One region of the Clostridium zhoujianii genome, then DNA from elsewhere that is predicted to be linked to it. Evidence: a T-box and tRNA genes for the amino acid it is inferred to sense, from the RefSeq annotation. Region 1 holds a T-box; the other holds one or more tRNA genes.
What was found. A T-box is a leader RNA that pairs with one kind of tRNA and senses whether it is charged. The one in region 1 lies ahead of gltX (glutamate--tRNA ligase), so its partner is inferred to be a tRNA-Glu.

Region 1 (14,938 bases):
GGGATATTTAGGATCAAAAGATTTTGATACATTATATGATACAGCAACATTCGTAGTACAAACATCAGCAGGATTAAGAGAAAGTCATCCTCATGATATCAATATAACTAAGGAAGCACCAAATTACAGTGTAAGCCAGTAGATATTGTAAAATATTGCGAAATATACGATAATAAAGAAGAAAAAAACAATTTTATTGGAGGCAAGCATGAAAAAAGAGTTAGTTCTAGTTGTTGACTTTGGTGGACAATACAACCAATTAATTGCGAGAAGAGTAAGAGAGTGTAACGTATATTGTGAGGTTCATCCACATAATATAAGCATTGATAAAATTAAAGAAATGAATCCTAAGGGAATAATTTTTACTGGTGGACCAAATAGTGTATATGGAGAAAATACACCACAAGTTGATAAAGCTATATTTGAATTAGGAGTGCCTATACTTGGTATATGCTATGGTTCTCAACTTATGGCTCACATTCTTGGAGGTAGTGTTGCAACAGCACCAGTAAGTGAATATGGAAAAACAGAAGTTGTTGTAGATACAAAATCAAAGTTATTTAATGAAGTTTCCGATAAAACAATTTGTTGGATGAGTCATACAGATTATATAGAAAAAGCTCCAGAAGACTTTAAAATAGTAGCACATACACCGGTCTGTCCAGTAGCTGCTATGGAATCTGAAGCTAAGAATTTATATGCAGTACAATTCCATCCAGAAGTTATGCATACCCAAGAAGGAATGAAGATGCTTTCAAACTTTGTTTATAATATTTGTAAATGTGTTGGAGATTGGAAGATGGATTCATTTGTCGAAAAGACAATTGAAGAAGTTAGAGAAAAAGTTGGAGATGGTAAGGTATTATGTGCTTTATCTGGTGGAGTTGATTCATCCGTAGCAGCAGTATTACTTTCAAAGGCTGTTGGAAAGCAATTAACATGTGTTTTTGTAGATCATGGTTTACTTCGTAAAAATGAAGGAGATGAAGTAGAGGAAGTATTTGGACCGAATGGTTCTTATGACTTAAACTTTATTCGTGTTAATGCAAAAGACAGATTTTATGAGAAATTAGCTGGTGTAGAAGATCCAGAAACAAAGAGAAAAATCATAGGTGAAGAATTTATTAGAGTATTTGAAGAAGAAGCTCAGAAGATAGGTTCTGTAGATTACCTTGTTCAAGGAACTATATACCCAGATGTTATTGAAAGTGGCTTAGGTAAGTCAGCTGTAATTAAGTCACATCATAATGTAGGAGGACTTCCTGATTGTGTAGACTTTAAGGAAATAATTGAACCACTTAGATTATTATTTAAGGATGAAGTTCGTAAAGCTGGACTTGAACTTGGAATACCAGAAAAACTAGTATTCAGACAACCATTCCCAGGACCAGGACTTGGTATTAGAATAATTGGAGAGGTTACTGCTGAAAAAGTTAGAATAGTTCAAGATGCAGATGCTATCTATAGAGAAGAAATAGCAAAAGCTGGAGTAGATAAAAACTTAGGTCAATACTTTGCAGCATTAACTAATATGAGATCCGTTGGAGTTATGGGAGATGAAAGAACATATGATTATGCTGTTGCTCTTCGTGCTGTAACAACAAGTGATTTTATGACTGCAGAATCTGCAGATCTTCCATGGGAAGTTCTTGGAAAAGTGACAACTAGAATAATTAATGAAGTAAATGGAGTTAATCGTGTAATGTATGATTGCACAGGTAAGCCACCAGCTACTATAGAGTTTGAATAAGATATATTAAATATATGGATAATTAAATAGAATATATTAAAATTAAAGTTGCTATATGGTGCTAAGCATCATATAGCAACTTTTTTGTGGATACATAATATGGTATAATTTTAATAAATAGGGTGGGGAGGGTTATGGCTTGGATTTATTAAAGAGGGATTTTACTTTATCAGAAATAATGAATTTTATATTATTATCAGTTATAGCAATAATGCCATTTATAGTGATAAAAGGCGATAAGATGCCATTTATGACAGGAAAGGTTATATTCTTGTATATAGTTGGGATTATTTGTTTAATACCTTTATTAAAAGATATAAAGAATTTCAAGTTTATTAAAGAAGAAATACTACTAGGTATATTTTTTATATCCCTTATCATATCAACGATATTTGGAATAGATCCTGTTACGTCTCTTTTTGGAGCAGAAGGATGGAATCAGGGATTACTTATGTATGGTGGATATATAATATTATTTTTTACAGCTAAAAAGTATTTTTCCTTAGATGAGGGGAAAATAAATATAATATGTGCAGTTGCATCTGTTATGGGAGCCTATACAATTTTACAATACTACGGAATAGATTTGATTTTTAAATATTATTTAAAGCTGAATGTAAAAGTAGATACTATTGCAACTATAGGTAATAGAAATTTTGTTGCAACATACATTGTTATTTTCTTATTGATTTCAGTATCTATGTATATTTTTAATGAAAAAAAAGCATATTTAATATATTCATGTATATTATTTGGGGCATTATTGGCTACATTAACAAGAGGAGGATGGGTAGGATTAGCAGTTGCATTATTATTTGGTGCATTTCTTGTTATTAAAGAAAAAAAATACTATAAAAAGATAATAACAATAGTTTTATTATTTTGTGGAATATTTTTTGTTATGAACATAACTAGGGATAATATGTTGATTTCTAGGAGTAAAAGTATAATAGAGGATGCATCTGATATTAAAGATGGTGGCGGAAGTGGAAGAATAAGAATATGGAAAGGGACAATTAACTGCATAAAGAAGAATCCTTTTTATGGAAGCGGGATAGATTCTCTTAAATTAAACGCTGTATTAAATGGGATAGACAATGATATGAGATATCCAAAGGCTCATAATGAATTTTTGGAATATTGGCTATGGGGAGGTATAGTAACACTAATAACTTATGTGTTACTTATAGGAATGATATTGTGGAAATTATATAAGATTAGGAGTAATAACATTGCAAAAATTTTTATGGTTGTTATTATAGGATATCAGGTTCAAAGCTTCTTTAATATTAGTGTACTAGAAGTAGCACCGATTTATTGGATATTATTAGGTTCGGCTGTTAAATTCTATAGGGATAATAAGAACTTATAAGTTATATAGGGTATTAAATACGAAAAGAGCATTATAAAATCATAATGCTCTTTATATTTATGAATATTTTACAGTTATCTATATATAATTAATATGTAGCATAAAAATAGTCCATAATAATGAAGTAGATGAAAAAATAAATGTAATTATGATATAATAGAAACGGCAAGTTTCCATAATTAATATTTGGAGGTAAGAATTATGAGAAAAGGATTAACATTAGACTTATCAAAAACAGCTCCCTTTTTAAATGAACATGAAGTAGGCTACATGGAAGAGATGATTAAAGCTTCTCATGACAAGCTTCATAACAAAACTGGTGCTGGAAGTGAGTTTTTAGGATGGGTTGACCTTCCTGTAAATTATGACAGAGATGAATTTGAAAAGATAAAAAAGGCTGCAGATAAAATAAAAAATGATTCTGAAGTTTTAATAGTAATAGGAATTGGTGGGTCATATTTAGGAGCAAGAGCTGCTATAGAAATGCTTTCACATAGCTTCTCAAATGTATTAGATTCATCAAAGAGAAAGACACCTCAAATTTTCTTCGTAGGAAATAATATTAGTTCAACATATATGGCAGATTTATTAGAAGCTGTTGAAGGCAAAGAAATTTCAGTTAATGTAATCTCTAAGTCAGGGACTACTACAGAGCCAGCAATAGCATTTAGAATATTTAAATCCTATTTAGAAAAGAAATATGGTAAAGAAGAGGCTAAGAAGAGAATATTTGCAACAACAGATAAAGCTAAGGGTGCATTAAAATCATTAGCTGATGCAGAAGGCTATGAAACTTTCGTAGTTCCTGATGATGTTGGTGGAAGATTCTCAGTCCTAACAGCAGTTGGATTATTACCAATAGCTGTAGCTGGTATTGATATAGATGATATGATGAGAGGAGCAGCTGATGCAAGAGAAGAATTCTCTAATCCTTCATTAAAGGAAAATACATGTTATCAATATGCAGCAGCTAGAAATGCTTTATATAATAAAGGAAGAACTATTGAAATAATGGTTAATTACGAACCATCATTACACTACTTTAATGAATGGTGGAAGCAATTATATGGAGAATCAGAAGGAAAAGATGGTAAGGGATTATTCCCAGCAGCAGTAGATTTCTCTACAGACCTTCATTCAATGGGTCAATATATTCAAGAAGGCAGAAGAGATTTAATTGAAACTGTTCTTAACGTAGAAGAAGTTAAAAAGAGGATATTTATTGAAGAAACTCCAGAAGACGGAGATGGATTAAACTTCTTAGCAGGAAAAGATATGGACTTTGTTAATAAGAAAGCTTTCCAAGGTACATTACTAGCTCATAATGATGGTGGAGTTCCAAACATGATTGTTAATATTCCAGAATTATCAGCATACTACTTTGGACAATTAGTTTATTTCTTTGAAAAGGCTTGTGGGATTAGTGGACACTTATTAGGGGTAAATCCATTTGATCAACCAGGAGTTGAAGCCTATAAGAAGAATATGTTTGCTTTATTAGGTAAGCCAGGATATGAAGATATAAAGGCTGAGCTTGAGAAGAGATTATAGAATGAAAATTATAATAGATGGGGATGCTTGTCCGAGCATCCCTATTATTGAAAAGATTGCTAGAGATAATAATGTAGAAGTTTTGATTTTTTGTGATATACATCATTATATACATAGTAATTATTCAGAAGTTAAGGTTGTGGATAGTGGATTTCAAAGTGTGGATATGTATGTTGTTAATAACACTGCAAATGGGGATATAGTTATAACCCAAGATTATGGAGTTGCAGCTATGTGTTTACCTAAAAAGGCAGAGGTAATAAGTCCTAAAGGATATGTTTATTCTGATAAAAATATAGATAGGCTATTAGAAGAAAGACATATGTCACAAAAAATAAGAAGGGGTGGAGGTAGAACTCCTAATCCTAGAAAGAGAAGTAAAGAAGATGAAGAAAGACTGATAACAAGTTTAAAAAGAATAATTGAGAGAAAGATTTAATGCTAAGATAATATTTATTATTTTGGCATTTTTTTATACTGTCTATTAACTAATATGAGAAAAAAATGTATAATTAAATTAGAGAATTACACACACTAACTTACAATTTATGGTAAAATATAAAGGGTACTAAGAAAAAAGGGGTGAGTTACTTGGAAGATTTGGGAATATTATTTGATAAGGATAGTCCACGTAGTGTTGATGAGGAAATATTAATAGAAGCGGCTTTTAGTGATAAAGCTTTAGATTATAAATTTATAATAGGTAATGATGGAGTATGGAATACAGTTCAAGATTTTTCGAAAAGTGATACATGTATATGGAAACCAAAGGGAAAGGGAAAGTATATAATTATGGTTCAAGGTAAGGAGGAGGATTCGAGAAAACCTTTTGATTTCCTTGCCAAGGAAGAATTTATAATAGGTGAAGAAGATGTTAAGGAAAGTATAATTAAGGATGTTAGGTTAGATAAAACTAATTTTACAGTAGGAGAAAAGATAAAATTAGATGTTGTAACAAGTGATGAACCAATTTTGTGTAGATTTTGGATCAAGGGAAAACAGGATTGGGAGCTCATAAGAGATTATACAACAGAAAATACATTAATTTATACTGTAAACAAAGAAGGAAAGCAGGAAATATTAATTGAATGTAAGAGACCTGATTCAAGTGAGAATTTTGATGAATTTACAACTATTAGGTTTGCAGTGACCTCTCATACAAAAATTGAAATAACAAATTTTAAATGCTTAACAGAAGAATTATTAATTAATGAAGAGTTAATCTTTAAGGTTGATGCGACCTTTGGAGATAATAGAACATTACTTTATAAGTTTATAAAAATTAATAAAGAAGGAAAAGCAACTTGTATTCAAGATTATTCTTCTAGAAAAATGGTATCCTATCAAGAAAAGGAACCAGGAGAATATAGGCTATTATGTTTGGTTAGGGATATATTATCTAACAAAGAATATGATGATAGAGCTATAATGGTATATGCTGTGAAACCATACAACGATATAAAAATAAAGAACTTTATACCGAATGTTAACTCACCACAGGTAAATGGAAGTATAATAAATATTAAAGCTGATGTTGAGGGTGGACGAGAATTAATATATAGATATTTAATTGATGGACCTATTGCTGAGGATTCTGGATACTTAAGAGGTAATGAATATATTTGGGAGACCAAGCAAGAAGGAGAATATAAGATTACCTTATTAGTTAAAGATATTTCATTTGAAGGGGACTTTGAAGATAAAAAAACTTTTTCCTATAGTATTGATAAAAAGGGAGATAAGCCTCCTAGGATAGTTGATGTAATTTTGGATAAAGAAAAGACTACATTAATTGGACAACCAGTGAATTTAAGGGTTATTGCTGATGGTGGAGTAAGTCTTCAATATTCATTTTTGGTTTATAAGGATAATAAGGAAAGAGAAAGAGTTGGTTTTGGGAAATCTAACTGGGTAAATTTCACTCCAGAAGAAAAGGGTGAATATGAAATTGAGGTAAGAGTAAAGGATAAATATTCTAGTAAGGAATATGATAGTAATACTTTTATATATCTTAAAGTTAAAGAATATTTACCAGGGAAGATAGATTATATATTACTTCCCCATAAAAATAATTACCTAGTTGGGGATTTAATAGAGTTAGAGGCAATAGCAGAAAATACTAGAAGTATTCTTATGAGGTATGTAACAAAAATAAATGGGCATCTTGTTGAAGATACTGGATTTATTAAAAATAAAAAGATTAAAATTAAACCTAAGTGTTCTGGTAAATATACCTTTGAGGTATATGCAAAGAATATCAAGTGTGAAGATGAGTTCGATAGTAAAAAGGAAATTAGCTTATATGTTTCAGAAGCTACGCCAGTTACAAATGTTAAGATTTCTCTTGATAAAGATATTGTAAAGGTAAATGAAGAAGTTACTTTTAAAGCTACAAGTGATGGTGGTAAAGAGGTTTGTTATGAATTTTATATAATGGAAAAAGGCAATTGGATAAAGGCTCAAAGTTACAGTAGAAAGGATTATTATACTTTTATTCCTTTTTTAAAAGGTGAATATAGAGTAATGGTATTAAGTAAAAGTTTTTATAGAAAAGTAAACTATGAGGATTATGATGAAGTCACATTTGAGGTTTCATAAGGAGGATTAGGATGAGTATAAATGGAATACAAAAGCCAGAGGAAATGCTTGCATTAAATATGATGCAAAACATAATGAAAAAAAGTTTTGGGGATGGAATGGAATTTGAAATGGTTTATCAAAGCCTTTTAAATTCTATAAATGAATCACCAACAGGAGAAAGTTTAAGTAATGCCATTCAAGTAAGTGAAGGTCAAAGCTTAGAAGATATTCCACTAAGATTAATGAATGAACTTAGTTACTACAATTCTAATATAAATAAGATTAGTAATGTAACTACAACAAGTACTGACACAAAGATGCAACAGATTTATGAATCTGTTAACAAGTATTCAGAAGAATTTGGAGTTGATCCAAAGTTAGTACTTGCAGTTATTAAGGCAGAGTCAAATTTTGATCCAAATGTTACTTCATCTGCAGGAGCTATGGGTTTAATGCAACTTATGCCCGTTAATTGTAAGGAAGATGGAGTTTCAGATCCTTTTGATATTGATCAAAATATTAGAGGTGGAGTGAAGCAACTTAAAGGACATATAGATAGATATAATGGAGATATAGAAATGGCATTAATGGCTTATAATGCTGGCCCTGGAACTGTAAAAACTAGAGGGGTTAATTCTGCAGCAGACTTATATAAGATGCCAAAGGAAACACAAAATTATGTACCTAAGGTAATGAAGTACTTTAGGGAAGGAATTTAAGCTGAAAAGTAATATTATGATTGAAAAGCTAGTGAATGTCACTAGCTTTTTGTTAATTACCAAATTAACTGGAAGTCCTAGAGTCAGTGGCCTATTTGATATGAAGGTTTTTGTTGGGTATAATAGTAAAGAATTAATAAATAGGAGTTGTTTTTGTGGAGAGATTAGATAAGATTATTTCAAATTTAGGATATGGAAGTAGAAAAGAAATAAAAACTTTAGCAAAGAAAGGTTTTATAGAAGTAGATGGAGTTGTTGTTAAGGATAGTGGAATGCTTGTTGATCCCGAAATAGCAGTAATTAAGGTAAATGGCGAGGAGTTATTTTATAGAGAATACATATATTTAATGATGAATAAACCTGATGGGGTAATATCAGCCACTTATGATAACAGAGATGAAACAGTTATTGATTTACTTGAAGTTGATCATCAAGCTTTTGAACCATTTCCTGTAGGAAGACTTGATAAGGATACAGTAGGATTATTATTACTAACAAACGACGGTAAGTTAAATCATAGATTAATAGCGCCAAAATGGCATGTAGATAAAGTTTATTATGCAAAAATAGATAAGAAGGTTACAGAAGAAGATGTAGAAGCATTTAAGAATGGTATTACTTTAGATGATGGTTACCTATGTAAGGAAGCTAAGTTAGAGATACTTTCATCTAATGATGAAGGATCAGAAGTTAAGGTTACCATTCAAGAAGGAAAGTTCCATCAGGTAAAAAGAATGTTTGAAGCTGTAGAAAAGAAGGTAGTTTATCTAAAAAGAATAGAATTTGGAGGGCTTCCTTTAGACCCAGACTTAGAAGAAGGCGAATATCGTGAATTAACAGAAGAGGAATTAGCACTTTTAAAGAGCTATTAACGAATATTAGAAAAAAATGAATGGAAATAATTCATAATAACTAATAAGTTAAATATTTTTACTAAAATCTCTTGCATTTTAATAATCAATAACATATAATATCAATGCAAGGATAAATAAAAGGAATAAATAGCCCCCTTTTTATTTATTGCTTATTGCTAAAGCGCAACCTAGCCCCAAGGGTTGCGTTTTTTTGTTTTCACAAAAATATTAAGATGTAATTGTTAACAATTACGTTTTTTATATTTTATAGCTATAATTTAATTGAAATCATATTTCAAACTTTGCAATATTACTAGGGAAAAGCATTAGGAATATAAAATAACTGTTAAAATAATAGGCGAAAAATGTAGAATTTTGAAATGACGCATTTTATTCATAAATAAATAAAAATGAATATTTTTATTCACTATAAATGAAAGGCAAGTTGTTTACAATATTATTTGCAGAGGTTATAATTATATAGAATTGTATATAATAAGTTAGAGGCATTGAAGAAGAAGAGTACATAAGATTAAACTTCAAAGAGAGTTAAGTATGGTGAGAGCTTAGCAAGTTTTATTATGGAAAGAAACTTTGGAGCTGTTATGGGATTCTCCCCTTATAGAGAGTAGAGTGGAATGAATATATAATTCATTCAATTTAGGTGGTACCACGGAGGCAAGTCTTTCGTCCTATATATAGGATGGAGGATTTTTTTATATTTAAGAATAAATTATAAGGAATGGTGATAAAATGAGCTTTGAAAAATTAGCTGATATTCTGTTTCCTAATATAGAGAAAACACCAGAATATTATTTAGAAAAGTATCCAAAAAGAAATTTAAAAGAAGGTGCAGTAGTAACTAGGTATGCACCAAGTCCAACAGGATTCCAACATATTGGAGGAGTTTTTGCTGCTTTAATTAATGAAAGGTTAGCAAGTCAAACTGATGGAGTATTTTTCTTAAGAATTGAAGATACAGATCAAAAAAGAGAAGTTGAAGGTGCTATTGTAGATACAATACATACAATGAACAACTTTGGTATGAACTTTAATGAAGGAATGACAGGAGAAGAAACTGAAAAGGGGGCTTATGGTCCTTATAGACAAAGTTTAAGAAAAGACATATATATGACTTTTGCTAAAGACTTGATAAAAAGAGGATTAGCTTATCCATGTTTCTGTACTCCAGAAGAGTTAAACTCAGTAAGAGAAAAGCAAATGGCAGAAAAGATTACTCCAGGATACCATGGAGAATATGCAACATGTAGAAACTTATCAACAGAAGAGGCTATTAAGAAAATAGAAAATGGGGATAAGTATATTATAAGATTAAAATCACCTGGAAATAGCGAAAATAGGGTAGAATTCCATGATTTAATTAAGGGTGACATATCTTTCCCTGAAAGTAATCAAGATATAGTTATCATAAAATCAGATGGATTACCAACATATCATTTTGCACATGCAATTGATGATGCTTTAATGAGAACAACTCATGTAATAAGAGGAGAAGAATGGTTATCATCACTTCCAATACATGTTCAATTATTTGAAGTATTGGGATTTGAAGCACCAAATTATGCTCATATACCAACAATAATGAAAAATGATAATGGATCAAAGAGAAAACTTTCAAAGAGAAAGGATGCAGAAGCAGCTGTTTCTTACTATAAGGAAGTTGGGTATCCAATGGTAGCAGTTATTGAGTACTTACTAAATATTATTAATTCAAGCTATGAAGACTGGAGAGCAGAAAATCCAACAGCTGACTATCATGACTTTACTGTAGCTTTAGATAAGATGAGTAAGAGTGGAGCCTTATTTGACATGGTTAAGCTAAATGATGTAAGTAAGGAAGTTATCTGCAAAATGAAAGCAGATGTTGTATATGATAATTACACAACATGGGCAAAAGAGTTTGATAAAGAAATGTTTGATTTAGTAACTTCTAATGAAACTATGGTAAAAGAAATCTTTAATATAGATAAAGATGGTCCAAAGCCAAGAAAAGACTTTGCTAAATGGGATGAGGTTAAAGAAAAGATATTTTACTTCTTTGATGAATTGTTTAATAGAGAAACAGAAGAACAAATAGAATTACCAAAGACTTTATCATTAGAAAATGCTAAAGAAATTATTAAGGTTTACTCTAATGAATTTAATTTTGATGCAGGAAGTCAAGAACAATGGTTTGAAGACTTAAAGGTAATAGGGTTAAATTTAGGATACTGTGCAAACAGAAAAGAATACAAAGCTAATCCAGAAAGCTATAAAGGTATGATTTCAGATGTTGCTGGAGCAGTAAGGGCAGCATTATCACATAGAACTAACACACCAGACCTTTACACTATAATGCAAATTATGGGAGAAGAAAAGGTTAGAGAAAGATTTAATTTATTCGTAAAGTAATTTTAGATGGAATTTAAATTTTATTTATATATTAATAAAGAGAGCATAGTAAATTTACTATGCTCTCTTATTTATTACTTTAATTTAAATGAACTCTTTAATGAAACAATTCTGTTAAATACTAAGTGATCATTAGTAGAATTTTTAGGATCTACATTAAAGTATCCATGTCTGAATAATTGATATTTATCTTGGGCTTTAGCATCTTTTACAGATGGTTCAATATAACCATTTAATACAGCTAATGAATTTGGGTTAATTTGTTCTAAGAAGTGTTTACCTTCATTTTCCTCTGTATCATCAAGTATTAATGGTTCGTATAATCTGAATTCAGCTGGAATAGAGTTATTTGCATCAACCCAGTGAATTGTACCTTTAACTTTTCTACCAGTAAATCCGCTACCGCTCTTAGTTTCAGGATCATAAGTACAGTGAATTTCTGTTACGTTACCATTTTCATCTTTTATAACTTCGTTACATTTAACAAAGTATGCACCCTTTAATCGTACTTCATTTCCAGGGAATAATCTGAAGTACTTCTTTACTGGAACTTCCATAAAGTCTTCTCTTTCAACATAAAGCTCTCTTGAGAAGGAAACTTGTCTAGTACCAGCACTTTCGTCATTAGGGTTATTTTCTATTTCCAGCATTTCTGATTGCCCTTCTGGATAGTTAGTTATAACAAGTTTTAATGGTTCTAATACAGCCATAGCTCTTGCAGCAGTAGGGTTCAAGTCTTCTCTTATAAAGTATTCAAGCATTTGTTCATCTACTGTTGAAGCAGCTTTAGCTACACCGATTGCAGAACAGAAATTTCTAATGGCAGCAGGAGTATATCCTTTTCTTCTAAGACCTGCTATAGTAGGCATTCTTGGATCATCCCAACCATCAACGATACCTTCATCAACAAGCATCTTTAACTTTCTTTTACTCATAACAGTATTAGTTATGTTTAATCTTGCAAACTCAATTTGTCTTGGAACTGACTCCATTTCACATTCTTGGATAACCCAATCATAAAGAGGTCTATGATCTTCGAACTCTAATGTACATATTGAATGAGTAATTCCCTCAATTGCATCTTCAATTGGATGTGCAAAATCATACATAGGATATATACACCATTTATCTCCTGTATTGTGATGAACTGAGTGAGATATTCTATATATTATAGGATCTCTCATATTTATATTAGGAGATGACATATCGATTTTAGCTCTTAAAACCTTTTCCCCATCAGCAAATTCACCATTTTTCATTCTTTCTAAAAGATCAAGATTTTCCTCTACACTTCTACTTCTATATGGGCTTTCTTTTCCAGGTGAAGTTAGGGATCCTCTATATTCCTTCATTTCTTCTGGCGTTAAATCACAAACATAAGCTTTACCTTTTCTTATAAGTAGTTGAGCTTTTTCATACATTGTTTCAAAGTAATTTGAAGCAAAGAAAAGATCATCCCATTTAAAGCCAAGCCATTCAACGTCTTCTTTTATAGATTCAACATATTCAGTATCTTCTTTTATTGGGTTTGTATCGTCAAATCTTAGATTTGTTTTCCCTTTAAACTCTTGTGATAATTGGAAGTTAAGGCATATTGATTTTGCATGACCTATATGCAGATATCCATTTGGTTCTGGTGGAAAACGAGTAATTATCTCTTTGTGCTTTCCAGTTTCTAAATCTTCGATTACTATGTTTCTAATAAAATTAGATGAGTTAGTTTCATTTGCCATAATATTTACCCTCTCCTAAAATATTTATCTTAATATATTTATTTGCTTTTACCTCTAATTTTAATCTAAGATATGAAAAAAATAAAGTAAGTATTGAGTTTTATAGTAAAAAATAGTACTGATACTAGTAATATGTCGATGATTATGACATTAATTACCTAATCAGTACTATTTATATAAAAGAAATTTACAATGCAACTGGAGTCAAGTCTGAATTAGCATAGTTAATATTATGAACTAAACCTTCATATAGGACTTCTTTATCGGATATAAGAATTAAATCCGTAGGTCTTGTTAATTCCGGAGATTTTGGACTTTCCCAAATTGAACTCTTTTCTAGCAGCAATGCTATAAATTGAGAGCAGAAGAAATGACGTTTTCTTTTAATTGGCTTGTCCATTAAAACTGCAAATAAACCTAGGAAATTATATTTATATTTAGCTTCATTATTTAATGTTATATAATAATCTAATTCTTTTTTCAATAAAACTAATTGCTTTTCAGTTATAGGAACTTTATATATTAAACATTGGCAAGTAGGAGATTTCTTAAAAACTCCTTCTTGTAAATTCTCTGTAGTCAATCCTCCTGAAAATGGATTGTTAGGATTTAGTCTTCCGAATGAATACATGTTATCGAAGTTTGAATCAAAACTTAAAGATACATGTGTATAATTACTTCTAGTAACTACTCCAATTGAACGGGATAACCATGTACCAGTTTTTGAAAATACTAAATAAATACATGCTTCTTTCATATTAGGCCTCCTTTTAAAGGGTAATCTACAGACTATATTATATAACAAATTTAGAGTTTTGTATTTATATTAAGATAAATTTAAGTTTTACTACTTGCCTCGGATAGTTTTGGTGAGCTTAGATATAGTTGATAAACTTTGTGTTCAGGATCCTCTTCCTTGAAGGTGATAGATATTTTGACACCATCAGGTTCATCTGTAAAGGTTGCATAATATATAAGTGATACATAGCCTTTATTTTTCTTTCCTTCAATAAAAGATAGGGACTCAAAGAATCCGGCATTATCTATGAGTGTACGACTTTCTTTTTCAAATACTTCATTATCAAAAGTTTCCTTCATATCATCATTTAGGTAAGATGCAAATTCATTGTAATTTGATTGAGTTAAGGCTAATAGTATTGAACTTAGGATTTGATCAGAATAAGAACTAACTTCATTATGTTCAATTTTTTTTGAGCAGCCAGTAATTGTTAGTAAAAGCACAATAATTATGCTAGCTAAAGTTAAAAATTTTCCCCTCATCCTATCATCTCCAATTTATAAAAAATCACTATAATTACATTCTAATATAAAATCTTATATTTATGATACTTTATTTGTAAAAAAATATATTTATACAGAATTATGGTAAAATAGTTAGTATATTAATTTGAACAAATTGGGGGATAAAAATGATAGGAACGATTGTTAATTGTATTGCAATAATTGTAGGCTGTAGTGTTGGGTTAATTGTAAAAGGAAAGATACCAGAGAGAGTAAGTAAAACAATAATGAATGGATTAGCTTTATGTATTATTTATATCGGAATTTCTGGAGCACTAACGGGAGAAGATACACTGCAGATGATAATATGTATTGCAGTAGGGGCGTTGGTTGGAGAATTAATTGATGTAGATAAAAGATTAACTGATTTAGGCAATTATATTGAAAGTAAAGTGGGTAAAAAGAATGAAAAGGTATCAATTGCTGAAGGTTTTGTTTCGGCTAGTTTACTTTTTTGTGTAGGGGCTATGGCTTTGGTTGGGTCTTTGGAAAGCGGGTTACAAGGAAATTATAGTACTTTATTTGCAAAATCAGTACTTGATGGTATTTCATCAATAATTTTTGCTTCAACATTAGGGATAGGAGTTATGCTATCAGCTGCAGCTGTATTTATATATCAAGGAGTAATAACGTTAGGGGCAGGATTACTATCTGGAGTGTTAAGT
Region 2 (14,938 bases), on a different contig from region 1:
CTATAAAGATTTTAATATAAGATATAGTGATATAGATTCAAATGGTCATGTAAATAACGTTAAATATATAGAATGGGCTATTGAGTCTGTTCCTGTAGAGGTTATTAAGGATTATGAGTTAAAGAGAATAAAAGTTGTTTTCGAGAAAGAAACAACATACGGAGATACAGTTCATGTTTCAGCACAAGTAATAAGAAATGAAGAAAATGAGTTAGTAACAATTCATACAATAAAAAGTGAAGCTGGAGTTGAGCTTACTAAATTAGAAGGTAAGTGGGTAAAAGAAAAGGAATAGCTTAAACGCTATTCCCAACTAAAAATCCTGAACTCCAAGCCCACTGAAGATTAAATCCTCCACAATCCCCATTTACATCAAGAATTTCTCCTGAAAAATATAAACCAGAAACTAATCTTGATTCAAGGGTTTTAGGATTAACATCCTTTGTATTTATACCCCCAACTGTAAGTTGAGCACTGTTAAATCCATTTGTATCTGTACATGTAAATATCCATTCTTTAAATCTTTTACATAATAAGGATTTGTCTTGCCAATCTAATTCATAGCATGGCATATGAATATTTGAAATTCCAATATCCTTTAAGAAGATTGGAATAAGTTTTTTATTTATTACTCCAATAAGTGCATTTGAAATACTTCTATGAGAGAAAATAGCTAAGTGTCCTTGGACAAAATTATCAACATCATCAATAGACATTTTAGGCAACATATCTATCATTAACTCAACTTTTTGCTTTTTGGCAATAGATCTGGAAGCTATTGCGGATAATTGAAGTATAGGTGGACCAGATATCCCATAATCAGTGAATAATACTTCGCCTGTATCTTCTCTAATTATTGAATCATTTACAATTACCGATACTTTAGCATCGAATTTAATTCCTGCTAGAGCCTTTAAATGTGGATAATCTAATTTTAATTGAACTATACCAGGAAGAGGTTCTATTATTGAATGACCAAATTCCTTTGCTAATTTATAGCCGGTTCCATCAGAACCAGTTTTAACAGCTGATTTTCCTCCACAGGCTAAAATTAATTTTCCACATGTGAATAAAGATAGCTCTTCGTTATTTGTGGATAACTTAAAAACTTTATCCTTGTGGATAGATTTTATTTTACAATCTGTATACACAGGAATTTCTCTTTCCTCTAAAGATAATCTAAAGATATCCACAACAGAAGAGGCTTGCAAGGATTGTGGATAAAGTTTACCTTTTTCCAGTTCTGTTAATGGAAGTCCTAAAGACAAGAAGAAATTTTTTGTATCTTCTATAGAAAAATTATTTAAACAGTCTGTATAAAAACCATCATTTCTACTGTGGTAGGTAGGATATGGGTATGCAATTGTAGAATTAGATATATTACATCTACCATTACCTGTTGTTAAGATTTTTTTTCCTATCCTATCAGTTCCTTCAATTATTGCTACATCTTTTCCAAGATCTTTTGCTACTATTGCAGCCATCATGCCAGAAGCACCGCCGCCGACAATAATGATATCGTGATGAATCATAATAAATTTATCTCCTTAATATATGTTATAAATAATTCTACCACAGTAATATTACCTATTAAAGATAGGAATAATACTATTGAGGTGATTAGCTATGAAAGTTAAAGTTATTGGGGAACATAATGATAATGGCAAGGAATTTAAAGTTAGGAGAATGAATTATGATGAAGTTATAGTAAATTATCCTACAGGAACAGGTTTATATACATATAAGTATAGTGAAGTGGAGTTGATTAGTGAGGGAGAAATTGACGACTTTCTTATTAATAATATGGAGTTTTTAAGAATTAAATTGAATAGGGGAATATCGATATTTTTTTACAAGGCATTAAAAGATTCTTTTGAAGAAGAGTTAAAGGAGGAGTTAGAGGACCTAAATTTACTTAGGGATAAATATAAGGTTAATAAGAGAGGAATATGGGAAAAAGAAATAATATGTGTGATTAATAAAAAATTACCTGTAAAAGTAATAGCTTCAGGACAAAATTTTAAGAGAGAAGGATATAGTATTTCTATAAATAATATCCAGACTGGAGATTTTTTGAAATCTGCATTAGATGAAATTAATAAAATAAAAGAAGAAATTAATAGAAAAGAAATGACATTATTAATGTATGATAAGGCCATAAAAAACCTTAAAGAAATTGAGAAAAATGAAGATATTCAATATTAATTTAAGTTGGAAATATAGTTAAAATAATAAGGTTTTTAAAAAATATAAAAAAAATTATAAAAATGTGTTGACACAAATAATTAAATTCTGTATTATAGTCTATGTGGTCAGCGCCGAGCAATATCGGTAGAGACACAATGACAATTTGGCTCCTTGGTCAAGCGGTTAAGACACCACCCTTTCACGGTGGTAACAGGGGTTCGATTCCCCTAGGAGTCACCATTATTACTTTGGGCGCATAGCTCAGCTGGGAGAGCATCTGCCTTACAAGCAGAGGGTCACAGGTTCGAGCCCTGTTGTGCCCACCAAAGTAAATTTTATGGCTCAGTAGCTCAGTTGGTTAGAGTGCCAGCCTGTCACGCTGGAAGTCGAGGGTTCGAGTCCCTTCTGAGTCGCCATTTAAATTGCTGGCATGGCTCAACGGTAGAGCAGCTGACTTGTAATCAGCAGGTTGTAGGTTCGATTCCTATTGCCAGCTCCATTTAAATTTTCAAACAACCTATATGGCTCCTTGGTCAAGCGGTTAAGACACCACCCTTTCACGGTGGTAACAGGGGTTCGATTCCCCTAGGAGTCACCATTATTACTTTGGGCGCATAGCTCAGCTGGGAGAGCATCTGCCTTACAAGCAGAGGGTCACAGGTTCGAGCCCTGTTGTGCCCACCAAAGTAAATTTTATGGCTCAGTAGCTCAGTTGGTTAGAGTGCCAGCCTGTCACGCTGGAAGTCGAGGGTTCGAGTCCCTTCTGAGTCGCCATTTAAATTGCTGGCATGGCTCAACGGTAGAGCAGCTGACTTGTAATCAGCAGGTTGTAGGTTCGATTCCTATTGCCAGCTCCATTTAAATTTTCAAACAACTATATATGGCTCCTTGGTCAAGCGGTTAAGACACCACCCTTTCACGGTGGTAACAGGGGTTCGATTCCCCTAGGAGTCACCATTTTTTACTTTGGGCGCATAGCTCAGCTGGGAGAGCATCTGCCTTACAAGCAGAGGGTCACAGGTTCGAGCCCTGTTGTGCCCACCAAAGTATGGCTTAGTAGCTCAGTTGGTTAGAGTGCCAGCCTGTCACGCTGGAAGTCGAGGGTTCGAGTCCCTTCTGAGTCGCCACTTAAAAAAGCATCAATTATTTGATGCTTTTTTGTTTTTAATATTTTAACAAGATAAAAATGTGGAGAAGATTATTACAAATAAAAATCTTCTCCACATTTATTTTATCTATTATTTTTTAAGTTAAGTGTGATTCTTATATCCTCTGAATAGAACTTACATAATTTAAAATCCCCTATTAGTCGTGAACAGATTCTCTCACTATATACTTGAGTTATGCTTGGTAAAGAAAGATTGGTTGAAACTAACATTTTTTTATTTCTTAATAACTTTTTATTTAATAAATTAAATAACTCTGTAACGGAGAATTCATTCTTTTGCTCTGCACCTAAATCATCGATTATTAATAAATCACAATCTAATAGTAGTTCTTCTAGATTAGAGTTATTGTTAAATCTAATATCTCTTAAGTCACTAATAAGCTCATCTGAAGTTTTATATACTACCAAATATCCTAAATCTAAAAGCTCTTTAGCTATACAATAGGATAAATAAGTTTTTCCACTTCCAGGATTACCATAGAATAGTAAGTTAGTATTTGAAGTGTTAAAGTTAGGAATATACTCTCCACGAATATATTCTAAAGTATTCTCCATATTTTTTCGTGATGAATATTTCTCATCACCTATCTTACGTTGTGGAAATAAGCTTATATCAAAACTATTAAAGTTTTTAACTCTTAGTGTATCCTCTAATAAAGAATTCTTATAATAGAGTTTAATTAATTTTTGTTTGTAGCAAGAACATCTTTTTGTTGCTATAAATCCTGTATCCTGGCACTTCTTACATCTATAATGAAGATTTAGGTATTCAGGATCGTAGCCTTTAGATACAAGCATTTCACATTTCTTCACTCTTAAATCTGTGATTTGATTTCTGTATTCAGATAAAGTTTTTTCACTATCCTTTGATTGTAATATAGATAAAGATAGTCTTAGAGATAGCTTTTGAATTTTATTATCTATTTCTAGAATTTCAGGAAATAGATTTTTTATTTCAGCTTTCCTATCTTTAAGTAATTTAGCTTCTTCATCTCTTATTTTTGTATATATATCCATAAGTTTAGATTGATAACCATTAATCATCAGTATCCCATCCTAACAATTTCTTTTCTAAAGAATCATAGTCGTAGGATCTTGGCTCGAAGTTATTAAATCCACCAAGGTTAGAACTAGTATTCTTTGGAGAGTTTCCTTTATTATAAGTATTTTTATGCTGTCTATCTTTAATAGCAACATCTTCTAGAGTTTTAATATTATCCTTAAACCACTTTGATAATATTCCGTCTATGTATTTAAAATCTGCACGATTAAGACGTTGGAAACAGATATCACATGCTTTTTGAATTAATTCTAAATCAAAGTTATATGTGGAAATCCATTTATCAAGCAAATCTTCTTGAGGTTTCATTATCTCTGTATTCTTTAATCCTAGGTAAGTTAGTATTTTTCTAATTTTAATCCATTTATCTTCTGTTTTCTTGATATAGACTTGAACTTCTTCAATAGTTTTAATACCCATATCATTCCAAGCTAAAGCTACTTTTTCTATATATCTATAATCAGTTTTACCCTTTGATGCACAGTATTCGATTAAAATTAATATAAGCTCAGAAGAAAAAGAAAAGTCATTTTGCCATCCAAGGTATATTTCCATTTCTTTAGTGGAAAGGGTTCTAGCAAGAATCTTTTCAATATCTCTAAGCATATCTGTAGTTTCAGAATTATTAAGTGCATCTAGTAGATTTACATCTTTAGGATTATCAGTTGGATCATCTTCTAAAGACATGAATTCAATACTGAAGTTATTCATCTTGTCGATAGGGGTTAATTTAATAACTCCTTGCTCATTCCAATAGTTTAGCGCATTCATAACATCGGATTCTAATAAATTTAAGGAAGAAGCTAGTATAGAACCATTTACACCTGGTTCACTAGAAATATTGTATTTTAACATAAGTAAATAGACTTTTACAAATTCTCCCCTTGCCTGAGGCATGTATTTTTCGATAAAAACATTGCTGACAGGAGTGAAGTTGAAATTATTATTTTTAAGCATGAAAGTGCTCATTAGCTAACTTTCCCCCCTTTTCTATAAATAAAGAATGTTATCTATTCAAATTATAGTAAATATTATGTTCAAGTTAATTATAGCAAACACCAAAAGGTATAACAACTTATGAAAAAATATATAAAATGTATAAAAATTTAATTAGTGGGAAAAGTAATTTATGTGTTTCTAAAAGAAGGGATGATGTATGATTAGTAGAAAAAAAAGAATTGTTTTAATATCATTATTAAGTATTTGTATTTCACTAATATCAGTGGAATATATTTTCGGAGAAGAGGAAAGTATATATGAAATATACTTTAAGGAGAGAGTTGTAGGTTATTATGATAATAAGTCTGAAGCCAAAGAAGTCTGTTCGAATGAAGTTTCTAATATTAATAATAGATTATCTGAAGTTAATCTAACAGCTAATGACTTTAAATATAAAAAAGTTGGAAATGAAGTTGCTGTAAGTAAGAAAGATGAAATTAGAAATAATATATTAGGTACATTAAATGGGGAAGCAACATTAATAAAAATGAGCATAAAGGATAAAGATTATGGAGTAATAGCAACAGAAGATGAGGGAAAAAAGGTTTTAAGAAAATTAGGAGAGTTATATATAGAGAAAAGTAATATAGAGGAAGAGAACATTTTAGCTATTGATATAAAATCCAATATAAAATATGAAAAGGTAAAAACAAGTATTAAGCTATTAGATTCCATAGAAAATATTGCAGATAAGATTTGGAAGGAAAATAGTGATAAATCTATTGTTGATGTAAATATTAAGTGCAAAGAAAACAGAGTAGAGGAGATAGCACCAAACACTAAGATTATTAGTGAGAGTGATATGTATATAGGGGAAAGCAAGACTGAGGAGGGGGAAGTAGGTAGCAAAGAAGTGTTAGCAGAGGTAACATATAAAAATGGTTTAAAGATAGGTGAGAATGTATTACATGAAAATGTGATTGAAAATAGTAAGGATAATATTATTTATAAAGGCAGCAAAAATCCAATAGAAGATGGATTTGCATTTCTAGAACATCCTACTAGAGGAGGATACATAACATCAAATTTCGGTAAACGGTGGGGTAGAAACCATAATGGATTAGATATTGCTCATAAGATAGGCGATCCTGTTTACTCTGCCTTGGATGGAATAGTTAAAGAATGTCATTATGAGAGTGGGTATGGAAATAAAATATTAATAGAGCATGAAGGCAATATTGAAACTATTTATGCTCACTTAAGTAAGTTTAATATAAGGATTGGAGATGAAGTTAAAAAGGGTGAATTGATAGGTGAGGTTGGAAACACAGGTAGGAGTACAGGTCCACATTTACACTTTGAAGTAAGAGTAAATGGAGCACCTGTTGATCCTACAGGATATATTACAAATTAATTTAGTAGCTTACTTATATTTATAACCCCCTCTCCTTGTTGAAATTTTGAGAATTCTCCAAGTTCACAAGATAGCTTTAATATAGAAGATATATCTTTGAATGATAAGCTTGGATTATTTTCATATAAAAGTGCACAAATACCACTAATGAATGCGGTTGAAAGAGAAGTTCCACTAAAAGTTTTATAGGAGGCTTCAAGCTTAGTAGGATATAGCTTGAAGCCTTCTTTTTCGGAAATATATGCTGTATCTGCATTTAGTGATGTAATATTCACACATGCAGCGCTTAGATTTGGCTTGTTACTTTTGGAATAGGGACCGGCTGATGAATATTTATAAGGCTTTAAAGATAAAGCAGTATCTACACCAGCAACGGTTATACATGTATCTAATGTTGCAATACCCATTATTGAATTATTTACATTTGAATTACTACCACTAGGTACTATTGGGACTATGCCTATTTCATTTGCTTTTAAGAATGTACTATTAAAAGCTTCTATAACTTGAATATTATGTGTTAACAACTCAAAAGGTAGACAGAGTACCTTTATATTATTAATTTCAGAATTTCTTATTAGTTCTTCAATAGCAAATAATACATTAGAGGCATATCCCTTACCTAACTTGTCAAAAGCTTTATAACAATGAATTTGAGCGTGAGGTGCAATGCCTTTGTACATGTTATTAGAAGAGATTCCACTACTGGATATAAGACCTGATATGCAGGTGCCATGTCCATTATCATCATAGGGGAATCGTAATTCATTAATTAAATCTACAAAATTAGCAATTCTATTAGATGGATTCAAAAGGTCTGGATGGGGATAGACACCACTATCTACTAAGCCAATACCAATACCTTTGCCAGAAAGGCTATACTTTTCAGAGATATGGACTTTATTTGCAGTAGACACACTCATACCGCAAAGAAATAGATATTCATCAAAGCAAATATGTTGGACTTCTGGGTACTCTATAAGTCTTTCAATAGAAGGGCCATCAAGGCTAGCACAAACTATATCAGAGTACTCAAGAGAATGAATAACCTCGCCCCTATAGGAAAGTACCTTCTTTGATACACCATCTCTAAAGTTTTTACATTTGATTAAAATTCTATATTTCTTATAGCTTTTGTTTGATAAATAATACTTTAAGTTTTTATCTAATTTATTTCTAGAAGAAAACATACTAAACTCCTATTAATTACTTCTTTATATATTATATAGGTATGCGTAGTTTTGTTAATATAGCATAAGATAGGATCTGGTTTTATATACTCATAAAATCTTATAGAGTAAAAGCAGTTGTCTATTTAGACAACTGCTTTTAAAATTTATAAGTTTCACCTATATTAATTAACTTTATTTTTTCATCTTTATAATTATCAAGAATACTATAAGTTTCATCAAAATCCTCAAGGGATATCCTAAAAGTCTTATAATGAATAGGAATCATGGCGTCAGAATTCATTTGAGAGAACATCTTATAGCTTTCTTGTGGAGTACAATGCATGTATGAGAACCTATCTGGCTTATAGCAACCTACAGGCATTAAAGCTACATCACATTTCAAATCATTATAGTCATCTGTATAGGCTGTATCCCCTGCAAAAAACACTTTCTTATCATTCTTTTCAATTAGGAAAGAATGACTTTCATCATCTATTCCAACATAAAATCTTCGCCCATCATGATTGGCTTTAAGTGAAGTAATTTTAATATTATCGTCCTCATAAATTTCACCATGTCTAAGCAGTATAACATTTTTGTAGCCCAATAGTTTTATTAAGCGTTTATATCCTTTAGGAACTATAATAGTAATATTTTTATCAAGCTTTCTTAAGGATGGAAAATCCATATGGTCCATATGACCATGAGATAGTAATATATAGTCTATCTTAGTATCTTTTAAATCACTAGGTTTTTCTACAACTCTTTTAAATATTCCTAAGGTATTAGATAAAACAGGATCAGTAAGAATAACTGTTCCTGATAAATTAATTAAGGTTGTAGCGTGACCATACCAATGTACAGAATTATTTACAAGAGTATCATTTAGGGAAGAATCTCTTGGAATAAAGTACTGATGTATATTATTTAAAGTTAGTTTAGATAGAAATTTTATATTACTAAAAAAGTTCATATTAGTTCTCCTTAAATCAGTGTTTCCATTTAAATACTATAATACCAATAACCATAATTGCAACCCCTAATATTTCTTTAATACTAAAGTTTACTTTTTGGCTATCAAATAATCCAAAGGCATCTATCAAAGCAGCAGCAAGTAACTGAGCAACAAGAATAATTCCTATGCCGTAGGTTGCCCCCATACCTCCAATACTTTTCATTACAGTAAATATTATTATTACTCCAAGGGCCCCACCTAATAAGTAAAGTTTATTAACATCTCGAAGTTCACGGTAGCTTCCCTTTCCTAAAAAGAATGCTATTATTAAAGTTAAAATTAATCCACTGGCCTGAACAAGTACATTTGTTTCCCAGATTCCAATTTTCTCTCCAAGTCTAGTATTAAATACACCTTGGAGGCTCATAGCAATTCCAGAAATTATTGCGAATATTATTGGCATCATTATTTCATCACCTCAAGGTTAGTATTCCCAGAGGTGAGAAGAATATAAATAAAAGCCCTCTAAAAATTAGAGAGCTATTTGTATATTTCTAAAGTTATAAAAACCATCTAGGATTATTTCTTCTGAAAATCCTAGGCTAATACCTAAGCTAAAATAGTCTTCAATCAATGTTATAAAATGGTCCTTTGAAGGTGATATTATTAAATCATTTATGTCTATATATAAGTTTAAGAATTGGTCACTTAAGCAATATTCACTAGGTTGTAGTGTGACTTCTTCAACACTATCATAGTTATTATCCAATCCAAGTGAAAGAATTTGTTTTAAACAAGCTATGTATTTTTGGAAAATTATATTTTTGTCAAGGATACTGTCATCATTAAGCCAATACTTATAGCACTTAGTCTCATTAGCTAATTCACTCATCTTAATTTGAAGTTGAAGATGCTTTCTAGCGAATAACTTATATTCACTTAAAGTTGTGTCAATAACTAATTTACTATTGGCTTCCTTTTGTATCTTAAACAAATTTGAAATTTGCATATTTACATCCCCCTTAATTTTCAAGGCAATCCATCTTTATATATTTTACAAAATCTTTAAAATAAAGAAAAGGGCAGAAAACGAATACAAAATAAATATTTTTTAAAAAAGCAAAATATTAAAAAAATTCCTAATTAATTATAGTATTAATTAGGAATTTTTTATTATACATTTTAAAAATCTTTTAACGTATATGTTTTTAAACAAGTTTCTTTTTTGTTATTAGATATCTTCCAAAGTTCAACCCTATCAATTTTAAGAGTTAAGTTCTTACCATCTTTCTCAAGAGGATCACAAGCACTATCATTTTCATGTTTTTTACTATCTTTATTAAAGTAATTAATATTAGCCAAAGATATTGCTAGTTCTTCCTTAGGAGAGGATTTAAGATTAAATCCATGTAATTCAAGTGTATCTGTTAATGATCTACATATTTTTCTTATGTAGCCTATATCTTCTATTTTTAAGTTTATAGTCCTCATAGATTCACATATAGAAACATTGTCACACAGTTCAATCTTAAATTTCTTGTAGGGTTTAAGTACTTTCTCTATTATTGGATTTAATTTTTCAACATTAGGATTTTCCATTACATTTAAAGCTATATAAGGAATTGGTGAATTTCTATTAGCTCTAAATTTTTTAGAAAACTTCCGTTGAATAGGTGTTATAACGTTATAAGATTCTTCGTCAAAAAGTGCAACAATATAGTATTTCATAGCAAACCTCTCATCTGATAATATTATGTATATTAAATACATACAATCTTTGTTATAAATTATAACATATTACCATATATAAAAAAATAGAATTATCATTATTAAGGTTTATAAAGAATAGTGTTAGTAGGGTTAGGGCAAGAATTAAGATAATATATAGTTAATATTAAAAAAACAACAAATTGGCATAAAAAAAGGATTTAAATAAATATAGTTTATGATATAATGAGTAAGATAGAAATTAATTAAAATAGGACTATAATGTCTGAGTACTAAATATTTGGATAATTTTATGATTTTTGGGAATTTTAATATATATAATCTGTGAATAAGGGTGAATTGGATGGAAAGATTGGTAATTAACGGAGGAAAGGCTCTTAGGGGTTCTGTTGATATAAATGGAGCTAAGAATGCTGCAGTAGCTATTTTACCTGCTACAGTGGCTGCGAGCAAAGGCAAGTGCATAATAGACAACATACCTGATATAGAGGATGTTCATTGTTTAGAAAGAATACTTGAAACATTAGGTTGTAAGGTAAATAAGATTGATAATAATACATTAGAAATAGACAGTACGGATTTAAATAACTTCAAAGCATGTACAGATGATGTTAGAAGAATGAGAGCATCATACTACTTTATAGGGGCCTTATTAGCAAGATTTAAACAGGCCACAGTTGAACTACCTGGTGGATGTCCTATAGGGGTAAGACCTATAGATCAACATATAAAAGGATTCGAGGCTCTTGGAGCGCACGTAACTATTGAGCATGGTGCTGTAACTGTAAAGGCGGACAAATTAATAGGAGCTAATATATTCTTTGATGTTGTTTCAGTTGGAGCAACTATTAATGTTATGATAGCAGCGACCTTAGCAGAAGGTATGACGACCTTGGAAAATGTTGCAAAGGAACCACATGTAGTTGATGTTGCTAACTTCTTAAACTCTATGGGGGCTGATATTAAAGGTGCAGGAACCGACGTAATAAGAGTTAAGGGTGTAGAAGAACTTAATGGATGTGCATATAGTGTTATACCTGACCAAATTGAAGCAGGTACATTTATGATAGCTGCAGCAGCTACTAAGGGAGATGTAACTATTACTAATGTTATACCTAAGCATTTAGAGTCAATAACAGCTAAGTTAACTGAAATGGGAGCTATAGTTGAAGAAGGTGATGATAGTATAAGAGTTGCTGTTGATAAGGAACTTAAAGGAGTAAACATTAAAACAACTCCTTACCCAGGATTCCCAACGGACGTACAACAACCTATGTCATCATTATTAAGTACAGTTCCAGGTAGAAGTTTAATTACAGAATCTATTTGGGAAAATAGACATAAGCACATAGATGAATTAAAGAAGATGGGTGCGAACATAAAGGTTGAAGGTAGAGTAGCTATAATAGATGGAGTTAATAGACTTACAGGTGCTATAGTTAAGGCTACTGACTTAAGGGCAGGAGCAGCAATGGTTATTGCAGGTCTTGTTGCTGAAGGAAAAACCGAAATTACAAGCATAGAACATATTGATAGAGGGTATCCTCATATAGAAAACAAATTTCAATCACTAGGAGCGGACATATACAGGATTGAAGAATAGATGGGGGAAAATTAAATGAAGTTTTGCTCATTATACAGTGGTAGTAGCGGAAATAGTATTTTTGTTTCTTCAAAAGAAGCAAAGATACTAATTGATGCAGGGTTGCCAGGTAAAAAGATAGATGAAGCGCTAAATTCTATTGGAGAAAATCCAAGAGATTTAGGGGGTATTTTTATTACACATGAGCATAGTGACCACATCAAAGGAGTAGGTGTACTCTCAAGGAAGTATGATATTCCTATTTATGCAAATGATAAAACATGGCTAGCTATGGAAAGTTCTATAGGAAAAATAAAAGAACATAATATAAAAATAATGGATAGAAGAAGCACCGTTGATATCGGTGATTTAGCTATAAAGTCTTTTATCATACCTCATGATGCAATAGCCCCTGTAGGATATAGCGTTGTTTGCGATAACAAAAAAGTTAGCGTTGCTACTGACTTTGGTACATTTACAGAAGAAATTTACAGTAATATTAAGGACTCGGAAGTTATTCTATTAGAGAGTAACCATGATGTTAATATGTTAAAGTTTGGGCCATATCCGTATAGCCTAAAAAGAAGAATTTTAAGTGAAGTTGGACATTTATCAAATGAAGATTGTGGTAAGGCTATAGTTGATATAGCTAAAAACGGTCTAGGGAAAAAAATAATATTAGGACATTTAAGTAATACTAATAATCATCCTGACTTAGCCTTCCAAACTGTGCTAAGTGTTGTACAAGAGTATGGTATTAAGCAAGGAGAAGATATATTACTTTCTATGGCAAATAGAAAAGCACCAAGTGAATATATAGAGTTATAGTCTGAAAGAGGATGATGATTTGGATAATCAGTGTATTTATGCATGTTCAGAACATGTAGATGAAGGAATAGACGAATATGTTAATGAAAAAGAAACTTTTCCTATTTTAAGTGAATGTACTAGTGGGAGATGCTTTAGTTGTGATAATAATTCCAATTATAAGATTGGTTAATTATAGTTGAAAATAATGTTCTAACTTAGTATAATTTTTTATATTAAGTGGAAGAAAGAGGAGAGAAAACATGAGTTTATATAAGAATTGGACAGATATGGTCGTTGATTATGTTAAGACTAAGGGAGAAGAAGCTTTCTGGACAGAATATAGTGAAATAGAAACAAATGTATATAAAGAGCTTTTATCAAATCACAAGGAAATAAAGAAAGCTACAATAGCTGACTTAGCTAAAAAGTATAATACAACTGAAGAGTTTATTATGGGATTCGTTGATGGAATTAATGATAGCTTAAATAACTCATATGACTTAGAAACATTAGAAGGTAGCACTGAACTAGTATTTGATATAAACTTAGAAAAGTTATATTTCAACATGTTAGACGCTAAAGCTGAATACTTATATGAATTACCTCAATGGGATGGAATATTCTCAGAGGAAAAGAGAAAAGAAATTCAAAAAGAGTACAGAGAATCAAGAATTGTTAGAAATGAGAACAAAGTGGGAAGAAACGATGCATGCCCATGTGGAAGTGGAAAGAAATATAAGAAGTGCTGTGGAAAGTAATATAATATTTTAAGAAACTCATAGTTATGAGTTTCTTTTTTTATGGTAAAATTTATATATAGTTAAATTTATATAGTTAATTTTGGGGAGGCTAATTTATGGATAAGAATTTAGAGTGGGTAAATAAAGAAAAGATACTTAGAACAATATCAGCCTTAGAAGCTAATAATATGAAGGGATACTTAGTAAAAAACAATGAAGAACTTATCTTAAAAATTAAAGAAATAGTTCCAGAAGGTTCTAAAGTTGGCTGTGGAGGGTCAATGACTTTATTTGAAACCGGAGTAATTGATTATTTAAGAAGTAATAATTATGAATTTTTAGATAGATATAAAGAGGGGCTAAATCAAGAAGAACTAGTGAAAATATATAAGGACTCTTTCTTTACAGATGCATATTTTACAAGTAGTAATGCAATAACAGAGAAAGGTGAGCTATATAATGTAGATGGTAATGGAAATAGAGTTGCAGCTATGTTATATGGACCAGAGAAAGTAATAGTAGTATGTGGAGTAAATAAGATAGTAAAGGATTTAGAGGCGGCAATAAATAGAAATAGAGAAATTTGTGCACCTACAAATTCTAAAAGGTTAGATAAATCTACACCATGTACTAAAACTGGATACTGTATGGATTGTAATAGTAAAGATAGGATATGCAATGAATATACAGTAATTAAAAGGCAAGGAAGAAAAGATAGAATTCATGTTATATTTTTAAATGAAGATATAGGATATTAATTATAATAGTGTCAATTTGGAAAACATTTAATACATATATATTATAATGCTTCTATTGTAAGGAGATAGATATGTATGTTTGGAATGTTTCCTTTTAATTTTAACAACAATAACAATAATAATCCGAATAACTACAATAATGGGAATAACATAAACATTTTTGATACTCTTTTAAATGATAATTTTATAAATGGTATGGTTGATCAGCTATTATCTAGCGATTTAGTTAATGATTTAGTTAGTGAGATGACTCAAGAAGATAATTATGATGTAGAACTTAAAGATTATGGTGATTATTATTTGATTAAGGGATATCTACCTGGTTTGACCCCAAAGGATGTAAGCATAGATTTCGAAAAGAATAAAGCAATATTAACAATAAAAAAGAAACAAAGTTATTCTAATGGTAGAAATGCAATGGTTAC

Region 2: it encodes a tRNA-Glu, which carries the amino acid that the T-box ahead of gltX (glutamate--tRNA ligase) is inferred to sense. The anticodon was not compared.

The regions. Positions count from the first base shown of each region.
Region 1 is NZ_JBPUTF010000003.1:196,414-211,351, forward strand. It holds gene guaB (IMP dehydrogenase) at 1-142, shown strand, start outside; gene guaA (glutamine-hydrolyzing GMP synthase) at 209-1,750, shown strand; gene ACSYT2_RS15725 (O-antigen ligase family protein) at 1,890-3,122, shown strand; gene ACSYT2_RS15730 (glucose-6-phosphate isomerase) at 3,324-4,673, shown strand; gene ACSYT2_RS15735 (YaiI/YqxD family protein) at 4,675-5,112, shown strand; gene ACSYT2_RS15740 (triple tyrosine motif-containing protein) at 5,256-7,271, shown strand; gene ACSYT2_RS15745 (lytic transglycosylase domain-containing protein) at 7,283-7,972, shown strand; gene ACSYT2_RS15750 (hypothetical protein) at 7,989-8,144, shown strand; gene ACSYT2_RS15755 (pseudouridine synthase) at 8,128-8,844, shown strand; T-box leader at 9,327-9,524, shown strand; gene gltX (glutamate--tRNA ligase) at 9,580-11,238, shown strand; gene ACSYT2_RS15765 (glutamine--tRNA ligase/YqeY domain fusion protein) at 11,313-12,971, opposite strand; gene ACSYT2_RS15770 (hypothetical protein) at 13,159-13,728, opposite strand; gene ACSYT2_RS15775 (DUF3887 domain-containing protein) at 13,809-14,252, opposite strand; gene ACSYT2_RS15780 (DUF554 domain-containing protein) at 14,402-14,938, shown strand, end outside.
Region 2 is NZ_JBPUTF010000006.1:71,114-86,051, reverse strand. It holds gene ACSYT2_RS18095 (acyl-[acyl-carrier-protein] thioesterase) at 1-295, shown strand, start outside; gene ACSYT2_RS18090 (BaiN/RdsA family NAD(P)/FAD-dependent oxidoreductase) at 297-1,532, opposite strand; gene ACSYT2_RS18085 (hypothetical protein) at 1,627-2,205, shown strand; tRNA gene ACSYT2_RS18080 (tRNA-Glu) at 2,353-2,427, shown strand; tRNA gene ACSYT2_RS18075 (tRNA-Val) at 2,438-2,513, shown strand; tRNA gene ACSYT2_RS18070 (tRNA-Asp) at 2,527-2,603, shown strand; tRNA gene ACSYT2_RS18065 (tRNA-Thr) at 2,612-2,686, shown strand; tRNA gene ACSYT2_RS18060 (tRNA-Glu) at 2,711-2,785, shown strand; tRNA gene ACSYT2_RS18055 (tRNA-Val) at 2,796-2,871, shown strand; tRNA gene ACSYT2_RS18050 (tRNA-Asp) at 2,885-2,961, shown strand; tRNA gene ACSYT2_RS18045 (tRNA-Thr) at 2,970-3,044, shown strand; tRNA gene ACSYT2_RS18040 (tRNA-Glu) at 3,070-3,144, shown strand; tRNA gene ACSYT2_RS18035 (tRNA-Val) at 3,156-3,231, shown strand; tRNA gene ACSYT2_RS18030 (tRNA-Asp) at 3,238-3,314, shown strand; gene ACSYT2_RS18025 (ATP-binding protein) at 3,419-4,399, opposite strand; gene ACSYT2_RS18020 (DnaD domain protein) at 4,392-5,384, opposite strand; gene ACSYT2_RS18015 (peptidoglycan DD-metalloendopeptidase family protein) at 5,572-6,768, shown strand; gene ACSYT2_RS18010 (S8 family serine peptidase) at 6,765-7,958, opposite strand; gene ACSYT2_RS18005 (MBL fold metallo-hydrolase) at 8,098-8,913, opposite strand; gene ACSYT2_RS18000 (DMT family transporter) at 8,930-9,361, opposite strand; gene ACSYT2_RS17995 (dUTP diphosphatase) at 9,428-9,904, opposite strand; gene ACSYT2_RS17990 (hypothetical protein) at 10,078-10,623, opposite strand; gene murA (UDP-N-acetylglucosamine 1-carboxyvinyltransferase) at 10,967-12,226, shown strand; gene ACSYT2_RS17980 (MBL fold metallo-hydrolase) at 12,242-13,033, shown strand; gene ACSYT2_RS17975 (CxxH/CxxC protein) at 13,053-13,205, shown strand; gene ACSYT2_RS17970 (SEC-C metal-binding domain-containing protein) at 13,276-13,773, shown strand; gene ACSYT2_RS17965 (lactate utilization protein) at 13,872-14,513, shown strand; gene ACSYT2_RS17960 (Hsp20/alpha crystallin family protein) at 14,589-14,938, shown strand, end outside.